3 regions of the Allobosea sp. AK1 genome follow, and region 1 is predicted to be linked to each of the others. Evidence: predicted binding sites of a transcription regulator. Region 1 holds the regulator's gene; each other region holds the start of a gene.
The links. Region 1 encodes LexA, which represses DNA repair genes until DNA is damaged. Its sites were predicted from a motif close to TGTTCNNNNTGTGTTCNG; they were not measured.
Positions count from the first base shown of each region.

Region 2: recA (recombinase RecA) is a predicted target of LexA. The motif match lies at 3,323-3,340, and genes of this name have one in related genera.
Region 3: ruvC (crossover junction endodeoxyribonuclease RuvC) is a predicted target of LexA. The motif match lies at 1,799-1,816, and genes of this name have one in related genera.

Region 1 covers NZ_VFMG01000001.1:4,968,554-4,975,378, reverse strand. The annotation lists gene FHT98_RS23715 (anthranilate synthase component II) at 1-82, shown strand, start outside; gene trpD (anthranilate phosphoribosyltransferase) at 98-1,111, shown strand; gene trpC (indole-3-glycerol phosphate synthase TrpC) at 1,119-1,925, shown strand; gene moaC (cyclic pyranopterin monophosphate synthase MoaC) at 1,922-2,404, shown strand; gene FHT98_RS23695 (molybdopterin molybdotransferase MoeA) at 2,404-3,615, shown strand; gene lexA (transcriptional repressor LexA) at 3,696-4,403, shown strand; gene FHT98_RS23685 (ComEC/Rec2 family competence protein) at 4,397-6,688, opposite strand.
Region 2 covers NZ_VFMG01000001.1:646,254-653,078, reverse strand. The annotation lists gene alaS (alanine--tRNA ligase) at 1-1,965, opposite strand, end outside; gene recA (recombinase RecA) at 2,154-3,200, opposite strand; gene cckA (cell cycle histidine kinase CckA) at 3,433-5,937, opposite strand; gene flhB (flagellar biosynthesis protein FlhB) at 6,010-6,825, opposite strand, start outside.
Region 3 covers NZ_VFMG01000001.1:1,172,617-1,179,441, reverse strand. The annotation lists gene FHT98_RS06025 (N-acetyltransferase) at 1-485, opposite strand, end outside; gene ruvA (Holliday junction branch migration protein RuvA) at 482-1,099, opposite strand; gene ruvC (crossover junction endodeoxyribonuclease RuvC) at 1,266-1,778, opposite strand; gene FHT98_RS06010 (sulfite exporter TauE/SafE family protein) at 1,942-2,721, shown strand; gene FHT98_RS06005 (YebC/PmpR family DNA-binding transcriptional regulator) at 2,843-3,589, opposite strand; gene FHT98_RS06000 (TIGR00282 family metallophosphoesterase) at 3,691-4,515, opposite strand; gene FHT98_RS05995 (5-formyltetrahydrofolate cyclo-ligase) at 4,613-5,200, opposite strand; RNA gene ssrS (6S RNA) at 5,207-5,363, opposite strand; gene ybgF (tol-pal system protein YbgF) at 5,529-6,473, shown strand; gene tilS (tRNA lysidine(34) synthetase TilS) at 6,470-6,825, shown strand, end outside.

The DNA.
Region 1 (6,825 bases):
GACGATCCTGCGGAATTTCCTCGACCTCGCGGAGCGGTGGCAGAGCGAACGCGAAGCCTCCGCCCTGACCCCTTCAGCCTGATTCCGCAGAGTTCCCATGGACGATTTCAAACCCTTCATCGCCAAGGTGGCGACCGGCGCGACGCTCTCGCGCGAGGAAGCGCGCGACGCCTTCGACACCATCCTCTCGGGCGGGGTCACCAACGCGCAATCGGCCGCCTTCCTGATGGCGCTGCGCGTTCGCGGCGAGACGATCGACGAGATCGCCGGCGCCGCCAGCGCGATGCGCGGTAAGATGCTCACCGTCAAGGCCCCGCCTGAGGCGATCGACATCGTCGGCACCGGCGGCGATTCCTCCGGCTCCTACAATGTCTCGACGCTGGCCTCGATCATCACCGCGGCCTGCGGCGTGCCGGTCGCCAAGCACGGCAACCGCGCGGCCTCCTCGCGCTCCGGGGCCGCCGACGTGCTGACCGCGCTCGGCGTCAAGGTCGGGCTTGATCCGGCCGCGACCGAGCGTTGCATCCGCGAGGCCGGCGTCGGCTTCATGTTCGCGCCGACGCATCACGCCTCGATGCGCCATGTCGCGCCGGTACGCACCGAGCTCGGCACGCGCACGATCTTCAACCTGCTCGGCCCGCTTTCCAACCCGGCCGGCGCCAAACGCCAGCTCATCGGTGCCTTCTCCGAGACCTGGCTGGAGCCGATGGTCAAGGTGCTCGCCTCCTTCGGCTCGACCCGCGTCTGGGCCGTGCACGGCTCGGATGGGCTCGACGAGATCACCACCACCGGCCCGACCCGCGTCGTCTCGCTGGAGAACGGCAAGATCGAAAGCTTCTCGATCAGCCCCGCCGATGTCGGCCTTGAGCCCGCCAAGCCGGAAGTACTGCGCGGCGGCACGCCGGAGGAGAACGCGGCGGCGCTCAACGCCGTGCTCGCCGGCGAAAAGACCGGCTTCCGCGACATCGCTGCCTTCAATGCGGCTGCGGCACTGCTCGTCGCCGGCAAGGCCCGGGATTTGAAGGACGGCTTCGCCCAGGCGACGGCCGCGCTCGATTCCGGCAAGGCCAAGGCGACGCTCGCCGCGCTCGTCAAAGCCTCGAACGCGTGAGGCCGGCATGACCGATATCCTCGCGAAGATCGAAGCCTATAAGCGCCAGGAGATCGCGGCAGCCAAGGCCGCGGTCCCGCAGGCCGAGATCGAGCGCCGCGCGCATGCAGCCTCCAAGCCGCGCGGCTTTGCCGATGCGCTGGCCGGCAAGCTCGCACAAGGCACGCCCGCTCTGATCGCCGAGATCAAGAAGGCGAGCCCCTCCAAGGGCCTGATCCGCGCCGATTTCGACCCGCCTTCGCTCGCCCGCGCCTATGCGGCCGGCGGCGCGGCCTGCCTCTCCGTCCTGACCGACGCGCCGTCCTTCCAGGGGCGGCCGGAATTCCTCACCGAAGCGCGGGAGGCTGCCGGCCTGCCGGCACTGCGCAAGGATTTCCTCTACGAGCCCTACCAGGTCTACGAGGCCCGCAGCTGGGGCGCCGACTGCATCCTGATCATCATGGCCGGCGTCGACGATGCCACCGCCAAAGCGTTGAACGAGACCGCGCGCGAGCTCGGCATGGACGTCCTCGTCGAGGTCCATGACGATGCCGAGCTCGACCGGGCGCTGAAGCTCGAAAGCCGGATGCTCGGCATCAACAACCGCGACCTGCGCAGCTTCAATGTCGATCTTGCGGTCACCGAGCGGCTGGCACCGCGCGTGCCGGTTGACCGGATCGTCATCAGCGAGAGCGGTATCTTCACGCATGACGACATCGCCCGGCTCAATCCGATCGGCGTCAACAGCTTCCTCGTCGGCGAGAGCCTGATGCGGCAGGCCGACGTCACCGCCGCGACGCAGGCGCTGCTGACCGGCAAGGCCGTCGCGGCGTGAGCCGGCTCAGCCATCTCGACGCGCAAGGCCAGGCGCATATGGTCGATGTCGGCGGCAAGGCCGAGACGACCCGCATGGCGATCGCCGAGGGCCAAGTCGTGATGGCGCCGGAAACGATCGCGATCGTCCGCGACGGCAACGCCAAGAAGGGCGATGTGCTCGGCACCGCGCGCCTCGCCGGCATCATGGCGGCGAAGCGCACGCATGAACTGATCCCGCTCTGTCACCCGTTGCTGCTCAGCAAGATCGCCGTCGATCTCGATATCGACGAGGCCTTGCCGGGCGTACGCGTACGGGCCGAGGTGAAGATGAAGGGCCAGACCGGCGTCGAGATGGAGGCGCTGACCGCCGTCTCCGTCGCCTGTCTGACGGTCTACGACATGGTCAAGGCCGTCGACCGGGCGATGCGGATCGAGAACATCCGCCTGCTGCACAAATCCGGCGGCCAGTCCGGTGATTACGAGGCGAAAGCTAGCTGATGGCGCTCACTCCGGTCCCCGTCGCGCGCAAGGCGCTGCTCGACAGCATTCCGGGGCCGACCGGGGCGGAAACCCTGCCGCTGGCACAATGCGCCTGGCGGGTGCTGGCCAGCGAGGTCAAGGCACTCAGGACGCAGCCGCCTTTCGCCAATTCCGCCATGGACGGCTATGCCGTGCGCGGCGACGAGATGGCGGAAGGCGTTTCGCTCACTGTCATCGGCGAATCCGCTGCCGGCCGGGCCTTCGATGGATCGGTCGGGCCGGGACAGGCCGTCCGCATCTTTACCGGCGCGCCGATGCCTGAAGGTGCCGACACCGTCCTGATGCAGGAGGATGCCGACGGCGTCGGCGGCCCGGTGATCCAGGTCCGCGTGCCGCCGGCGAAGGGCAAGTTCCTGCGCGCTGCGGGGCTCGATTTCCACGAAGGCGACGTGCTGCTGCAAGCCGGGCGCGTGCTCGACAGTGCCGCGCTCGGCCTTGCCGCTGCGATGGGGCATCCGACTTTGCCTGTCCGGCGGAAGCCTCGGGTGGCGATTCTCGCCACCGGAGACGAACTGGTGGCGCCGGGCGAACCTGTGGGCCGCGACCAGATCGTCGCCTCGAACTCGTTCTCGCTCGCCGCGCTGGTCGAGAAGGCCGGCGGCACCGTCATCGATCTCGGCATCGCCCGCGACGACCATGCCGACCTCGCCAGCAAGATCGCAAGGGCGAGCGACGCCGATGCCGATGTGCTGATCACGCTCGGCGGGGCCTCGGTCGGCGCGCATGATCTCGTGCAGGAAGCGCTGACGCGAGCGGGTATGGCGCTCGGCTTCTGGAAGATCGCGATGCGGCCAGGCAAGCCGATGATGACCGGGCGGCTCGGCCGGATGGTCGTGGTCGGGCTGCCGGGCAATCCGGTCTCCTCGATCGTCTGCGGCCATCTCTTCGTGCTGCCCTTGATCGAGGCGCTGCTCGGCATCGCGGACGCCGACCGCGACCGCAGCATCCCTGCCTTGCTCGGCCGCGACATGCCCGGCAATGACGAGCGCGAGGATTACCTGCGCTCGGAGCTCACGCTGACGCCGGAAGGCTGGGTGGCAACGCCGTTCGACCGGCAGGATTCCTCGATGCTCGGTACGTTGGCACGGGCGCAGGCCCTGACGATCCGCCCGGCCCATGCCGCTCCCGCGAAGAAAGGCGAGGCCTGCCGGATCCTGCCCTTGCGGTAGCGGCTTGCGGAACACAAGCAGAACGCGTATGGTGTTCGTGCTTTGTTTCGAATCTGCGCATTGAGGGGCTGGCGGCGACCATGCTGACACGCAAGCAACATGAACTCCTGCGCTTCATCCAGGAACGCTTGCGCGAGAGTGGCGTGCCGCCCTCCTTCGACGAGATGAAGGATGCGCTCGACCTGCGCTCGAAATCCGGCATTCACCGCCTGATCATGGCCCTGGAGGAGCGCGGCTTCATCCGCCGCCTGCCGAACCGGGCGCGTGCGCTCGAAGTCATCAAGATGCCGGACGGGCTCGGCGCGCCTCAGGCGCGTCCGCGCTTCAGCCCGGCCATCGTCCAGGGCGGCCTGGGCTCACAGCCCAGCATGGCCAAGCCGCGCCCTGCCGAGGACGACAGCCGGCATTCCATCGCCATCCCGGTGATGGGCCGCATCGCGGCGGGCACGCCGATCTCGGCGATCCAGAGCCGCAGCCACACCGTCTCGCTGCCGCCGGACATGCTCGGCTCCGGCGAGCATTACGCGCTGGAAGTGCGCGGCGATTCGATGGTCGAGGCCGGCATTCTCGACGGCGACACCGTCGTCATCCGCAGGCAGGACACGGCCAATACCGGCGACATCGTCGTGGCGTTGATCGATGACGAGGAAGCGACGCTGAAGCGCCTGCGCAAGCGCGGCTCCTCGATCGCGCTCGAAGCGGCGAACCCGGCCTACGAGACCCGTGTGCTCGGCCCTGACCGGGTCAAGATCCAGGGCCGGCTGGTCAATCTGATGCGGCGCTACTGAAGGCGTTCGGTGTCGGCCTCGGCTTCGTTGTCGGCGGCCGGTGCGGGCTGTGCGGTGACCGACTGATTGGTGGGACGCGTGCCTGGCTCCGTCAGGCGCCGCTCGCGCCGGCGGCTCCAAGGCCGCTCGCTGCCGGACTGCTCCGCGATATGGCTGCTCCATCCCGACGCCGTCCGGTAGAGCGAGGTCGCGCCGTCGCGCGATAGCGTCATGCGCTCGACCAGCCTGGCCTTGCAGGTGCCGCCCCAGGGGATGGCGGTCACGACGAGGTCGGCGCGCTGGCAATCCTCGATGATGGCGAGTCGCTCGCGCGTATAGGAGATCGTGCGCTTGTCGGCGGTCTGCGCAACGCATGCCAGCCGGTCGCAGGCGATGCCGGCGCGCAAGCTGGGATCGTCGGGCGAGCGGCTGTCGCCATCGGCGGCGAGCCATTGCTGCAGGACGAAGCGGCTGGGCTTGCCGGCGATGGCGAGGCGGCCATCGGGACCGCGCACCGCCAGCCCGGAGCCGTCGCGCTCGATCAGGATCTCCGGCCGCTCCGGCTTGCCGGCAATCGCGACGCCGAGGATCAGCGGCAGGGCCGCAAGCCAGCGCCAGGCCGTGGTCCAGAGTGTCAGCCAGAGCAGCGCCATCGCAAAGCAGGCGAGCACGCCTGAGCCGAAAGCCGCCACCGTCACGGTGGAATGGTCGATGGCCGCGACCCAATGCGCCACCTTGAGGACGACGTCGGAGGCGAGCCCCATCAAGGCCCAGGCCGGCCAGTCCAGCCCGAACGGATAGGCGAGCACGCCGAACACCGCCGCCGGCATGACGAAGAGCGAGACGAAGGGCAGCGCCATGGCGTTGCCGAGCAGGCCGAAGGGATTGAAGGTCTGGAAGTGATAGGCTCCGAAGGGCGCCGTCGCGGCGGTGGCCAGCATGGTGGTGACGAGGATGCCGAGCGCCGCCGTCCAAACGGCTCCGAGCGGCCAGGGCAACACGCGCGGCGGCTCGGTGCGGCTTCGCCCTTCCCAGCGTTCCGCGAAGGCGATCAGCGCCGCGACCGCACCGAAGGACATCTGGAAGCTCGGCCCGAGCAAGGCCTCCGGCTCGCGCAGCAGCACGATCATGGCGGCCAGCGCAAGATTGCGCATGCTGAGCGCGGCGCGATCGACGAGGATCGCGCCGAGCATGACCAGCGTCATGATCAGCGAGCGCTCGGTCGCGACATCGCCCCCGGAAAAGATGCAATAGGCGGTCGCGCCGAGCATCGCCGCTGCCGCCGCGATCTTCTTGACCGGCCAGTGCAGCGCCACCGTCTGCGACAGGACCAGCAGCGCCCGGACCAGCCAGAAGATCGTGCCGGCGGCGAGCACCATGTGCAGGCCCGAGATGGAGACGATGTGATAGATGCCGGCAGCGCGCAGGTCGTTGTTCGTCGCTTCGGTGATCAGGCCGCGCTTGCCGGTGACGAGCGCCGCGGCGACCGCCCCGCCCTGCCCGCCTCCGACCTCGGCGATGCGCTTCGTCAGCGCGTTGCGGGCGCGGTCGATCATCACATCGATCGCAAGGCGCGTCGGCATCGGATGGGGCGCGGGCGCGAGCGCGATCTTGCCGGAGATGCTGCCGACGGCGCCGATCCCGCGGAAGAAGGCATCACGGCCGAAATCATAGCCGCCGGCCCGCGCCGGTCCGGGCGGCGGCAGCAGGCGCGCCGTGGCAATGATATGGTCGCCCGGTGCCACGGAGCCTTGCCGAATATTGACGCGGACGCGCTTCGGACGCTGGTCAGCCGGCACATTGGCGATCTCCGTCACCAGCAGCACGAGCCGCGCGCCCTTGTCGCGGGCCTCGACGCTCTCGACGAAGCCGGAGAGCTTGCCGATGCGCGGCCGCTCCAGCATCGGCGCCGCAATATCGGCCGTACGCCAGACCCCGGCGGCGAATCCGGCGAAAGCTGCGGCCGCGGCGAGGCAGGCCATCGCGGCGAAGCGGCGCAGGCGCAGGGCGAAGGCCAGTGCAGCGCTCAGGGTCAGGCCGAGCAGCGGCGCCCAGAGTGCCGGCTCACGATCGGCTGCGAAATAGAGCAGGATGCCGACGCCCATCGCGATCGGCAGCCAGAGGAAGGGGCGCCGTCTTTCGGCCTCCAGCGCGAAGCCTTGCCGGAGCTGAAGCCAAAGCTGCCGAAGCAGGGCGCGGAGACCTGCTGCCAGCGAGGCCGGGACATGGAGGCGAGCCGGCAAGGCATCGGCGCGCGCGCCGCGCCGGCTTCCCGATTGCCCCTGCCCCGGCGGCGCCGGCTGCATCGCCCGCCTCCCCTGCCGGCGCTGCGATTTGACCGCTTAACGTTTCCGGCCAAGCCATGTTACAGGGCGCGCGCCGGTTGTCATGTCTCAACCTGCGCCATCCCCTGTCTTGCCCCGGACGGCCCACGCCGCCCGGC
Region 2 (6,825 bases), 4.3 Mb from region 1:
GACGCGGACCTCGTCGCCGTATTTCTCGCCGAAGAGAGCGCGTGCACCCGAGGCGATGGCCTCGTCGACGCTCATCAGGCGGGTCGTGACCGGCTCGTTCTGGAGGATGATCGCGTTGGCGATCTCCTCGACCTCGCGCAATTCCTCGGCGCTGATCGGCTTTGGATGCGAGAAATCGAAGCGCAGGCGATCGGCCGAGACCAGCGAGCCCTTCTGCGCGACATGGTCGCCGAGGACGAGGCGCAGCGCCTCGTGCAGCAGATGCGTCGCCGAATGGTTGGCGCGGATCGCGGAACGGCGCTCATGGTCGACGACGAGCTCGACGGCGGCGCCGAGCTTCAACTCGCCTTCCTTGACCGTGATGCTGTGGGCGAAGACGTCGCCGAGCTTCTTCTGGACGTCGGAAACCTCGACCAGCGCGCCCGGCGCCTTCGCCACGCCGGCATCGCCGACCTGGCCGCCGGATTCGCCGTAGAACGGCGTCTGGTTGACCAGCATGAAGCCACTCTCGCCGGCCTTCAGCGCGGGAACCTCGGCATTGTCGCGGATCAGCGCGGTGACCACGCCCTCGGCAATCTCGGTGTCGTAGCCGAGGAACTCGGTGGCGCCGACCTTGTCGCGCAGCGGGAACCAGAGCGCCTCGGTCGCGGCCTCGCCGGTGCCGGCCCAGGCGGCGCGCGCCTTGGCCTTCTGCTGCTGCATGGCGGCGTCGAAGCCCTCGGTATCGACCGTGATCTCGCGGGCGCGCAGCGCGTCCTGCGTCAGGTCGAGCGGGAAGCCGTAGGTGTCGTAGAGCGTGAAGGCGACGTCGCCCTTGAGGCTCTGGCCGGCGGTCAGGTCCTTCGAGGCGTCGTCGAGCAGGGTGAGGCCGCGCGCCAGCGTGGTGCGGAAGCGGGTCTCCTCCAGCTTCAGCGTCTCGGTGATCAGCGCTTCGGCACGCAGCAGTTCGGGATAGGCGCGGCCCATCTCGCGGGTCAGCGCCGGGACGAGCTTGTGGAGCAGCGGCTCCTTGGCACCGAGGAGCTGCGCATGGCGCATGCCGCGACGCATGATCCGGCGCAGCACATAGCCGCGGCCCTCGTTCGACGGCAGCACGCCGTCGGCGATCAGGAAGGCCGAGCAGCGCAGATGGTCGGCGATGACGCGGTGGCTCGCCTTCATCGGCCCGTCCGGATCGACCGAGGTCAGGTCGGCGATGGCCGTGATCAGGGCGCGGAACAGGTCGATATTGTAGTTGTCATGCGTGCCCTGGAGCACGGCCGCGATGCGCTCCAGCCCCATGCCGGTGTCGATCGAGGGGCGAGGCAGGTTGGTGCGGATGCCACCCGCGGCCTCCTCGTACTGCATGAACACGAGATTCCAGATCTCGATGAAGCGATCGCCATCCTCCTCGGCCGAGCCGGGCGGGCCGCCCCAAATATGGTCGCCATGGTCGTAGAAGATCTCGGAGCAGGGGCCGCAGGGACCGGTATCGCCCATCCGCCAGAAATTATCCGAGGTCGCGATGCGGATGATCTTGTCGTCGGTCAGGCCGGCGATCTTCTTCCAGAGAGCGTGCGCCTCGTCGTCCTCGGAGTAGACGGTGACCGTCAGCTTGTCCTTGGGCAGGCCGAATTCGCGGGTGACCAGGGTCCAGGCGTGATGGATCGCCTGTTCCTTGAAATAGTCGCCGAAGGAGAAATTCCCCAACATCTCGAAGAAGGTGTGATGGCGCGCGGTATAGCCGACATTGTCGAGGTCGTTGTGCTTGCCGCCGGCACGGACGCATTTCTGGGCGGTGGTGGCACGCGAATACGGGCGCTTCTCCTGGCCGGTGAAGACGTTCTTGAACTGCACCATGCCCGAATTGGCGAACATCAGCGTCGGGTCGTTGCGCGGCACGAGCGGGCTCGACGGCACGATCTCGTGGCCCTGGGACTTGAAGTAGTCGAGGAAGGTCGACCGGATATCGTTGACGCCGCTCATCGCTCTTTTGCGCTCTGATCTGGGGCAGGAGGCCGGGCGCGCCCGGCAGGAAGGACCGGTTCTAGTCAGGCGGCTTGCCGCTGTCCAGAAAGCTTGACGCAGCGCACACCGGGCAAGGCCTTATCCGCAAACGAAAAGGGCGGCCCGAAGGCCGCCCGCGTCTTCGTCCTGGACAGTGCAGGCCGCGATCAGGCCTCGCCTTCGTCGAGATCGTCCGCGGTCGGGTCCGCCTGATCGAGGATGCGGTCGGCGACGAGGCCGGAATTCTGGCGGATCGTAGCCTCGATCTTGGCTGCCAGGTCAGGGTTGTTCTTGAGGAAGGTCTTGGCGTTCTCGCGGCCCTGGCCGAGGCGCTGGCTGTCGAAGGAGAACCAGGCGCCAGCCTTCTCGACCATGCCGGCCTTGACGCCGAGATCGATCAGTTCGCCGACCTTGGAGATGCCCTCGCCGAACATGATGTCGAACTCGACCTGCTTGAAGGGCGGCGCGACCTTGTTCTTGACGACCTTGACGCGGACCTGGTTGCCGGTCGCCTCGTCGCGCTCCTTCAGCGTCGAGACGCGGCGGATGTCGAGGCGCACGGAGGCGTAGAACTTCAGTGCGTTGCCGCCGGTGGTGGTCTCCGGGGAACCGTACATCACGCCGATCTTCATGCGGATCTGGTTGATGAAGATGACCATGCAGTTCGAGCGCGAGATCGAGGCGGTGAGCTTGCGCAGGGCCTGGCTCATCAGGCGGGCCTGCAGGCCGGGCTGGACATCGCCCATCTCGCCCTCGATCTCGGCGCGGGGCGTGAGCGCGGCGACGGAGTCGATGACCAGCACGTCGATGGCGCCGGAGCGGACGAGGGTATCGGTGATCTCGAGCGCCTGCTCGCCGGTATCGGGCTGCGAGATCAGCAGGTCGTCGAGATTGACGCCGAGCTTGCGGGCATAGACCGGATCGAGCGCGTGCTCGGCATCGACGAAAGCGCAGACGCCACCCTTCTTCTGGGCCTCGGCGATGGTGTGCAGCGCCAGCGTGGTCTTGCCGGAGGATTCCGGTCCGTAGATCTCGACGATGCGGCCCTTGGGCAGGCCGCCGACGCCGAGCGCGATGTCGAGGCCGAGCGAACCCGTGGAGATGGTCTCGATCTCGATCGACGGCGAGTTCTTGCCGAGCCGCATGATCGAACCCTTGCCGAAGGCGCGTTCGATCTGGGAGAGCGCTGCATCGAGCGCCTTGGCCTTGTCCATCGAGGAGCCTTCCACGAGTTTGAGATTCGCCTGATTCACGGTTCGGGCTCCTTATGGCAGGGCGACGGGGACATCTCAATGCGTCTTGACATGAGGATGGTCACGCTTTGTTCTTGTTCGCAAGTTCTTTTTTTGTTCTCGGTGTCAGTTTTTGTCAGGAGGGGTGTCAGGAGCTGTCACGGGCAGGGCGGCCACAGCGGAGTACGGCGCCCGAATGCGGGCGCCGTCGGCCTCAGCCCATCGCCGCCTTCACGGTCTCGACGAGCTGCTTCATCGTGAAGGGCTTGGGCAGGAAGTGGAATTCCTCGCCCTCGGGCAGGTTCTTGCGGAAGGCCTCCTCGGCATAGCCGGAGACGAAAACGACCTTGGTGTCCGGGTTGCGCTTGCGGAGTTCGCCGAGCAGCGTCGGGCCGTCCATCTCCGGCATCACCACGTCGGAGACGACGAGGTCGATCTTGCCGTCGTTCTGCAGGAAGAGATCGAGCGCCTCGACGCCCGAGGCTGCCTCGTGGACGGTATAGCCGCGCGAGACCAGCATGCGGGCGTTGAGCGCGCGCACCGCATCCTCGTCCTCGACCAGCAGGATGACGCCGGCGCCGGTATGATCGGCGGCGAGCTTCTTCGGCGCTTCCTTGGCCGCGGCCTCGGCGGCGATCTCCTCCTGGCTCGGGACATGGCGCGGCAGGAAGATGCGGAAATTCGTGCCCTTGCCGATGGTCGAGTCGACGAAGACATAGCCGCCGGTCTGCTTGACGATGCCATAGACCATCGAGAGGCCGAGGCCGGTGCCCTTGCCGACCTCCTTGGTGGTGAAGAAGGGCTCGAAGATCTTGTCGAGATATTCCTGCGGGATGCCGGTGCCGCTGTCCTCGACCTCCAGCAGGACGTAGTCGTCGGCGGGCAGGGCGTCCTGGCCGAAGGAGGCGCAGTCCTCGCGGGTGACGTTGCGGGTGCGCACCGCGAGCTTGCCGCCATCTGGCATCGCGTCACGGGCATTGACGGCGAGGTTGACGATGACCTGTTCGAGCTGGCCGAGATCGGCCTTGACCGGCCAGAGGTCGCGGCCCTGGCGGACGTCGAGCGTGACCTTGTCGGCGACGACGCGCTTCAGCATCAGCGAGAGATCGGAGAGCACCTCGCCGAGTTCCAGTACCTGCGGGCGCAGCGTCTGGCGGCGGGAGAAGGCGAGCAGCTGCCGCACCAGCGCCGCGGCACGGTAGGCGTTCTGCTTGATCTGCATGATGTCCGGGAAGGACGGGTCGGTCGGCCGGTGGCTCGCCAGCAGGAACTCGGAGGCGTTGATGATGACCTGCAGCACGTTGTTGAAGTCGTGCGCGATGCCGCCGGCGAGTTGGCCGACCGCCTGCATCTTGCCGGCCTGGTCCATGTTGTCGCGCAGCTTGCGCTCGGCCGTGGTCTCCAGCGCGTAGACGATGGCGCGCTCGCCGTCGCCGCCTTCGGTGCCGGCGACCGGGGTGAGGTAGAGCTTGGCCGAGCGGCCATCCTCGCCGGCGAGCGCCAGATCGAGCGGGGCGCCACCCGAGCGCCCGGCCACCACCTCTGCCAGCGCCGCATCGAGGCCGGCACCGGAAGCGACGAGGTCGTGGATGGTCTGCGGCCGCAGGCCCGCCGGGATCAGGCGGGCGAAGGCGGCGTTGGAATGCAGGATGGCGCCGGTCTCGTCGATGGTAGCGATCGCCATCGGCGTCGAATGGAAGAAGCGGGCGAAGCGGACCTCGGCGTCGCTGCCGCCATCGGAGCCGGCCTCGCCGGCCGTGCGGTTGAGGACGAGGGTGCGCGAGGGGCCGGCGCGGCCATCCTGCCCGAAGGCAACCTGATGGTGCAGGCGCACGGGCAGGGGCGCGCCGTTGCGGCGCTTCAGATCGACATCGAGAACTTCGACGCGGACATCGCCGGGCTGGCCGCGGATCGCCTGGAGCAGGGCGGCGGCGGAGGGCGTGCAGACATCGTCGAGATGCAGGCCGCCGGAGCCGAAGCGGGCGAGATCGAAATCGAGCCAGCCGGAGAGTGTCGCGTTGAGATAGGAAATCTCGCCATCGGCATCGATCGAGATGAACCCGGCCGGCGCGTGGTCGAGATAGTCGATCGCGTGCTGGAGTTCCTGGAAGGCGTTTTCCTGGCGCTCGCGATCGGGCGTGATGTCGGCGACCGACCAGAGCGTCGCGGTCGAGGTCTCGCGGCGGACGGGCGAGACCCGGACGCGGTACCAGCCGACCTCGCTGCGCCCGTTCAGGGCGGGCTCAAGCCGGACCTCCTCGACCAGGCGGCGATGCTCGCGGGCGGCGGTGGCGAGCCGGTAGATCGCTTCGGAGACGTCGGCGCGGCCGGTCAGCAGGCGGCCGACGGGCTTGAGGTCGTTGGCGCCGGTCGCGCCCGCCAGCGCCAGATAGGCCTCGTTGGCATAGACGATCTCGTTTTCGCTCTCGGTCACCACGATGCCGTCATCGGCGCCGTCGACGACAGCCTTGGTCAGGTCGTTGCGGGCGGCGCGGCCGGAAAACTGCACGAGTCCGATGGCGAAGGCGAAGAGCCCGAAGACGCCGACGACCGAGAGCAGGGCCAGCAGGCCGAGGATCAGCGGCTGCGCCCATTCATTGGCGAGGAAGCCGAGCGCGATCGCCGCGCCCACAAGCAGGGCGGCCACGAACAGGATGATCCCGATATGGCCGGGCTTGTCGGAGCGATCGATCGTATTGGTCGCCGTGGTGCCGCTCATTGCGGTGGAGTCCGTTCGCTTGGGGCCGCTGCGGAAACTCCGCGGCCATCCTTCCTTCGCATCCCTGCCGAGTTAGGCGCGCCGACCCTTCAGGCGCAAGACGTATCCGATGACTTCGGCGACGGCCTGATAGTGTTCGACAGGAATTTCTTCGTCGATGTCGACCGTGGCGTAAAGCGCACGCGCCAAAGGCGGGTTCTCGATGATCGGCACGCGGTGCTCGCCGGCGACCTCGCGGATCTTCAGGGCCATGGTGTCGACGCCCTTGGCGAGGCAGAGCGGCGCCGCCATGCCGGGCTCGTATTGCAGGGCGACGGCGAAGTGGGTCGGGTTGGTGATGATCACCGTCGCCTTGGGCACCGCCGCCATCATGCGCTTGCGGACGCGGCTGGCGCGGATCTGGCGCAGCTTCGCCTTGACCTCGGGATTGCCCTCCGAGTTCTTGAACTCGTCCTTCATCTCCTGCTTCGTCATCTTCTGGCGCTGGTACCAGGAGAAGCGCTGCCAGCCGAAATCGCCGATGGCAATGATGGCGAAAAGAGCAAGCACCGCGCCCATCAGCTGGATGGCGAGCGACAGCGTCGCCGGCATCAGCGCCTCGACGCTCATCTGCGCGAAGCCTTCGAGCCGGTCGTGCTGGCCCCAGAGCGTATACCAGACCACGACGCCGATCAGCGTCGTCTTGGCCAGGCCCTTGGCGAAGTTGACCCAGGCCTCCTTGCCGAAGAGCCGCTTGGCGCCGGCCATCGGCGAGATCCGGTTGAACTTCGGCATCAGCGGCTCGAAGGTCCAGAGCGGCTTGTGCTGGAGCATCGCGCCGGCGAGGCCGGCGCAGAGGATGAAGGCGAAAGGCAGGCCCAGCGCCATGAAGCCGGTGAGCACGCCGCG
Region 3 (6,825 bases), 3.8 Mb from region 1:
GCGATCTCCAGCTCGATGGCGTCGTGGATCGGAATGTCCTTGTACCCTGTCTTGATGATGCCAGGCACGACCGAGCGATAGGCGTCGATCGCTTCCAGATAAAGCCCCGAGAGGCGGAAGCCGCGGCGCTGGTAGAAGGTCATGCCGGGCATGTTGTCATTGGTGAGCATGGCTTTCAGTTTTCCGGCGCCGGCCTTGCGTGCCGCGAAGATCACGGCGTCCAGCATGCGGATGGCGACGCCTTCGCCCGGCTTCAACGAATGGAGTGCGCAGAGATAGGCGCTGTCGCCCCGCACCGTCCAGCTCGCCAGCGCGGCGGTCTTGCCCGAGCTGTCGAACAGGCCGAGCGCATCGATCTCGGCGACGTCGTAGACATGCAGGCCGATCATCATGCTGTGCGAGCCCCAGCTCGCCAGCATGATGCGGCAGAGCTCGGTCTTGTCGGTCACGACGCGCAATTGAAGCTCGTCGGGCGCTTCGCTCACTTCGCCAGTTCCTTCAGGCCCAGCTTGATGAGCTGGGCCGTGCCGGCCCCATCGCCGGCGGCCTTGGCGGCAGCCGCCACGGCAGCCACCGCCTGCGCCTGAGGATAGCCGAGATTGGCGAGCGCCGACACCGCGTCGGCGATCGGCTGCGGCAGCTTCCTGTCCTCCAGCGCGCCCGCGAGCTGCGCCACGCCCGGATCGATATGGCCGAAGGCCGGGGCCTTGTCCTTGAGCTCGGCGCAGAGGCGTTGCGCGAGCTTGGGGCCGACGCCGGGGGCGCGCGCGATCGCGGCCTTGTCGTTGGTGGCGATGGCGGTGGCCAGCCCGCCCGGATCGAGCGTCGAGAGGATGGCGAGCGCGACCTTGGCGCCGACGCCCTGCACGACCTGCATCAGGCGGAACCAGTCGCGCTCATTGTCGGACATGAAGCCGTAGAGGCGGATCGCATCCTCGCGGACATGGGTCTCGATCGAGAGCGCGGCGGCCTCGCCCGGCTGGGGAAGGCGCTGGAGCGTGCGCGCCGAGCACTGCACGACATAGCCGACGCCCTGCACGTCGATGATGACGTGGTCCTCACCATAAGAATCGATCAGGCCCTTGAGCTTGCCGATCATCGATTTTCTCCACGAGTCATCCCGGGCGACCGTAGGGAGACCCGGGATCCATTCCGGAACATGTCTCGGTGAGGTTCCGGAATGGATCCCGGATCTTCGCTTCGCTCCGTCCGGGATGACCCACGCGAGGGAGTGTCGCGAAAAATGTCGCTCGGCAGCATGAGGCTCATGATGCCTTCATCTGCGCGACCAGCGCCTTCATGCCGCGATGCTGGGCGTGGCAGATCGCTACGGCGAGCGCGTCCGCCGCGTCGGCCGATGAGGTCTCGGCCTTCGGCAGGAGCACGCGAATCATCGCCTGGACCTGCTTCTTGTCGGCATGGCCGACGCCGACCACGGTCTTCTTGACGAGGTTGGCCGCGTATTCCGCGACATCGAGTCCGGCGAGCGCCGGCACGACCAGTGCGATGCCGCGGGCCTGGCCGAGCTTCAGCGCCGATTGCGGGTCGCGGTTGATGAAAGTCTCCTCGACGGCCGCCTCGTGCGGGCGATGCGCGGCGAGGACCTTGTTCAGGCCCTCGTGCAATTGCCGCAGGCGCTGGCCGAGCGGCAGCGCGCCGTCGCTCTCGACGCAGCCGCAGGCGACGAAGGAGAGCTTGCTGCCTTCAGAGACGACGATGCCCCAGCCGGTCTTCCGGAGGCCGGGGTCGATGCCGAGGATGCGAATCGGGGGTGCCATGTCGGGTTCAACCTAGCGGATGTTTCGGATTTGTCCCGCGCCGAGACAGGCCGCGCGATGGGGCTGGATGAATTCCCCTGATCGATGACATCAAAAAGGAAAGTTGTTCTTGCCGCCCGCCCGTGGGCATGGTTCGCCGCATCTTTCTTCCTCAGCCGGTGCCATGTCCTTCAACCTGTCTTCCTTCATGCCGGGCCTCACCGCCGATGGCATCGCCGTCCTGCTGGCTGCAACGCTGCTCGGCGGGCTGGTGCGTGGCTTCACCGGCTTCGGCTTCGCGATGGTGTTCATGCCGCTGGCCTCGATGATCCTCGGGCCGGTCGCGGCGCTCGGCCTGATCTGGTTCATCGATCTGCCCTTCGCGCTGCCGATCGCGGCGCGCAGCGCCAAGACGGCGGAATGGCGCGAAATCCTGCCGCTGCTGCTGACCGCGACGCTCGCTCTGCCGGCCGGAATCTGGCTGCTGATCTGGCTCGACCGCGAGACGATGCGCTGGGTGCTCGCTCTGCTCGTGCTCAGTGCGGTGGGCCTGATGGCCTCGGGCTGGCGCTATCACGGGCGGCCGACGATCCCGCTCTCGCTCGGGGTGGGCGCCCTGTCGGGGCTGTTCAACGGCATGGCCTCGATCGGCGGCATGCCGCTCGCGGTGTTCTGGCTCGGCGCGCAGCGCAACGACCGGCACAAGACGCGGGCCAACATGCAGGCCTTCTTCGGCGTCTCGACGCTGATCAGCGGCACGGTCCTGTGGTGGAAGGGCATCCTGACCGGTGGGGCCTTGATGATGGCGGTGCCGCTCTTCGCGATCTACGGCGTCGGGCTCTGGGCCGGCACGCATGGCTTCCGGCTGGCTTCGGAGCAAACGTTCCGGCGCGGCGCCTATCTGGTGATCTTCCTGAGCGCGCTGATCAGCCTGCCGCTCTGGGACGCGGTGATCGGGCGGTGATCAAGGCCGTCATGCTCGGGCTTGACCCGAGCATCTCGTCGCAGGGAGGCTCGGAAGCCTCATCCGGCCAGAGATTCTCGGGTCTGCGCTTCGCTACGCCCGAGAATGACGCGCTCTGAAATCACGCGCTGAGCTTGGCCATGATGTCGTCGGCGATCTCGAAATTGGCGAAGACGTTCTGGACGTCGTCGTCGTTGTCGAGCGCTTCCATCAAACGCATCATCGAGGCGGCTTTTTCCTCGTCGAGCGGGGCCGTCGTCGTCGGGCGCCAGACCGGCTTGGCCGAGGCGGGCGCGCCGAGTGCTGCCTCAAGCGCCTTGGAGACTTCGTTCAGGGCGTCGAAGGCGCAGAGGATGGTGTGGCCGTTCTCGTCCGAGATCACGTCGTCGGCCCCGGCCTCGATCGCGGCTTCCATCACCGTGTCGGCATCGCCGGCCTCCGGCGGATAGCTGATCTCGCCGACGCGGTTGAACATGAAGGAGACCGAGTTGCTCTCGCCCAGCGCGCCGCCCGACTTGGTGAAGTAGGAGCGCACGGCGGAAGCGGTGCGGTTGCGATTGTCGGTCAGCGCCTCGACGATGACGGCGGTGCCGCCGGGGCCGTAGCCCTCGTAACGGACCTCGTCGTAGTTGTCGCCCTCGCCGCCGGCGGCCTTGTTGATGGCGCGCTGGATGTTGTCCTTCGGCATGTTCTCGGCGCGCGCGGCAAGCACCGCCATGCGCAGGCGCGGGTTCATGTTGATGTCGGGCATGCCCATCTTGGCGGCGACGGTGATTTCGCGGGCCAGTTTCGAGAACAGTTTCGAGCGCACGGCATCCTGCTTGCCCTTGCGATGCATGATGTTCTTGAACTGTGAATGGCCGGCCATGGGAGCTCGTTACCTTCGAAGGTTGCGGCGGAAAGCGCTGGAAGCCGGCCTTATAGGCGCCGGCTCCGCCCGCGTGCAAGCGCTGCGCGCGCCGGAAAGCGTCAGGAAATCCAGGCGTCCGGCACGGCCTGGCTGAGATGCGGGCCGACGCGAACGGCCCAGACCGCTTTCGCCAGGCCGGTGGCATCGTCGATATCGACCGCGACGCCCGAGAGCGTGCCTTCGCCCGTCGCCGGCTCGAGGCGGGCGCCCGGCACCTTCTGCAGGAAGCGGCGGATCGGCTCGTCCTTCTGCATGCCGAGCACGGAATCATAGTCGCCGCACATGCCGGCATCGGACTGATAGGCGGTGCCGCCGGGCAGGATGCGGGTATCCGAGGTCGGTGCATGGGTATGGGTGCCGACAACGAGGCTGGCGCGGCCGTCGAGGAAATAGGCCATGGCCTGCTTCTCGCTGGTCGCCTCGGCATGGACGTCGACGATCACGGCATCGGCGATTTCGCCGAGCGGGCAGGCGGAGAGCTCGCGCTCCATCGCGGCGAAGGGGTCGTCGAGCGGGTCCATGAACAGCCGGCCCATGACGTTGACGACCAGGACGCGGGCGCCGTTGCGGGCCTCGATCACGGTGGCGCCGCGACCGGGCGTGCCGGGCGGATAATTCGCCGGGCGGATCAGCCGGTCCTGCCGGGTGATGAAGACGAGCGCCTCGCGCTGGTCCCAGGAATGATTGCCGAGCGTGACGACATCGGCGCCGGCGGCGAGGATCTCGTCGCAGATCGCCTCGGTGATGCCGAAGCCGCCGGCCGAGTTCTCGCCGTTGATGACGACGCAGTCGAGCTTCCAGGCTTCGCGCAGCGCGGGCAGCCGCTCCTGGACCGCAATCCGGCCGGGGCGGCCGACGATGTCACCGAGGAAGAGAAGACGCATGGAACCGACCTGAAAACTGCGAAGGCTTTCTCCCTCGCGCGAAGGCGCGAGGGAATCAACCGCAGCAGAAGAACTTCCACGCGAAGGCGGGCGGGAATCAGCCGCAGCGAAGGGTTTCGCGCTCCGTCACGATCCAGTCGAGGCGCCGGTCATGCGGCTCGTCGGGCACCGCGTCGATCTCCTGCGCGCCATATCCGATGCCGATGCTGACGGTTGGGCCGAGTTCGGAGAGCGCCCGATCGTAATAGCCCTTGCCGTAGCCGATGCGGTAGCCGCGCCGGTCGAAGGCGGCGAGCGGCACGAGCAGGATCGCGGGCTTCAGCTCCGGCTGGTCGGGGGCGGGGACGAGCGTGCCGAAGCCGCCGGGCACGATCGGCTCGTAGGGCGCCCAGCGCCGGAAGATCATGTGCCTGTCGACGATGGCGGGCAGGCAGAGCGGCAGGCCGCGCTCATGCAGGGCTTCGAGGATCGGACGGGGATCGGCTTCCGAGCGCATCGGCCAATAGGCCGAAACCGGGCCGGCACTTCCCCTCCAGACCGGAAGATTCAGAACCTGCGCGGCGATCTCGACGTCCCATTCGAGCCGATTGTCGAGGTCGAGCGCGTCGCGGCGCGCCAGCGCCTCCGTGCGGAGGGCGGCCTTGCGCGGGGAGGGCGGAGCGTGCGTGCCGGGCGTCATCGTCATGAAGGTTGCGGAGCCACCTTGGCCGTGGAGTTTTGAATCCCGGGACACCTACAGAGTAGGTGGGCGCCGTGTGTCCGGTTCCAAGGGATCCGGACAGGGACAGCTCCCTAGGGAGTCGTATGGGCCCGGGGAATGCTGTCTCGCACGCACCAGGCAGCCCCGCTCCGCTTATTTAGGGAAGCTGCCGGCAAAGCGCCAGTGGTACTTTATGCGTTTGCGCATGGCGCGCCCTCCGGCTGGGCCGAACGTGAAAAGCGTTCATATTTTGGCCGTGGTGAGCTGATGGTATAGAGACAGCGCGCGACATGTACGGAAACCGGTTTCAGCGATGCTTCGTTCTCTCCTAGCCCGCCATCTCTCCCGCCCGGGACTGGCCGCGTTGGCGTTGTCCGCCGTGCTTGCCGGTGGCGCCGTGCCGGCCTCGGCACAGGATGCCGCCGATCTGCTGGTCCGCACGACGCGCCTCGAGAACCAGTTGCGCCAGATGTCCGGCCAGATCGAGCAGCTCCAGTTCGAGAATCGGCGCTTGTCCGAGCAGCTCCGCAAATTCCAGGAAGACGTCGATTTCCGCCTGAACGAAAAGGGCGGTGGCGGGCGTCCGAATTCGGCTGCGCCCGGACCGACAGGGGCGCCTCCCGCAGGCGCCGCGCCGCAGCGGCATCGCCGCAGCGATGCCTTCGACCCGGCGACGCAGCAGGGCGCGGCCGGCGCGCCGCAGCAACTCGGCGGCGGCGGCGCGATCGCCGGCATCATCGAGGACGACTATGCCGGCGGCCCGGCGACCGGGCAGCCGCTCGATCTCCAGGGCGTCGGTCGCCCGGTGCCGCAAGGCGGGATGCCGCAGGACAGGCCGCGTGGCGCGAGCGTCGCTGCCGCGAGCGGCCCGCAAAGTGCCAAGGAAGCTTACGATCTCGCCTTCGCCTCGCTCCGGCGCAAGGAATACGAGCAGGCCGAAATGGGTTTCCGCCAGTTCCTGCAGAGCTACCCGCGTGACCGGCAGGCGGTCGACGCAACCTATTGGCTTGGCGAGAGCTATCTGCAGCGCCAGCGCTATCGCGAGGCGGCCGAGCAGTTCCTGAAGATCTCCCGGGAATCGCCGAAGGCCGCCAAGGCGCCGGACAGCCTGCTCAAGCTCGGGATGTCGCTCAACGGGCTCGGCGCCAAGGAACAGGCCTGCGCCACCTATGCGAAGGTCGGCGTCGATTACCCTTCGGCCTCCAACGCCGTGCGCCAGGGCGTCGCACGCGAGCGCCGTCGCTCCGGCTGCGCTTGAGCGCGGCTGCCGACGTAAGCGCATTCGCGCCGGTCTCGCTCGCCGAGGCCGGCGCTGCTTTTGAAGGGCTGTCGCGTGAGGCGGCCCTCCTCGTTGCCGTCTCCGGCGGCCCCGATTCGATCGCGCTGCTGGCGCTTCTCGCCGCCTGGGTACAGTCCTCGGGCCGGCCGCCGCTCCATGCTGCGACGGTCGATCACGGATTGCGCCCGGAATCGGCGGAAGAGGCGGCTACTGTCGCGGCATTCTGCGGGACGCTCGGCATCGGCCATGCCACCCTGCGCTGGGAGGGGCTGAAGCCAACCAGCGGCCTGCAGGCCGAGGCGCGGCGCGCCCGCTATGCCCTGCTGGCGAA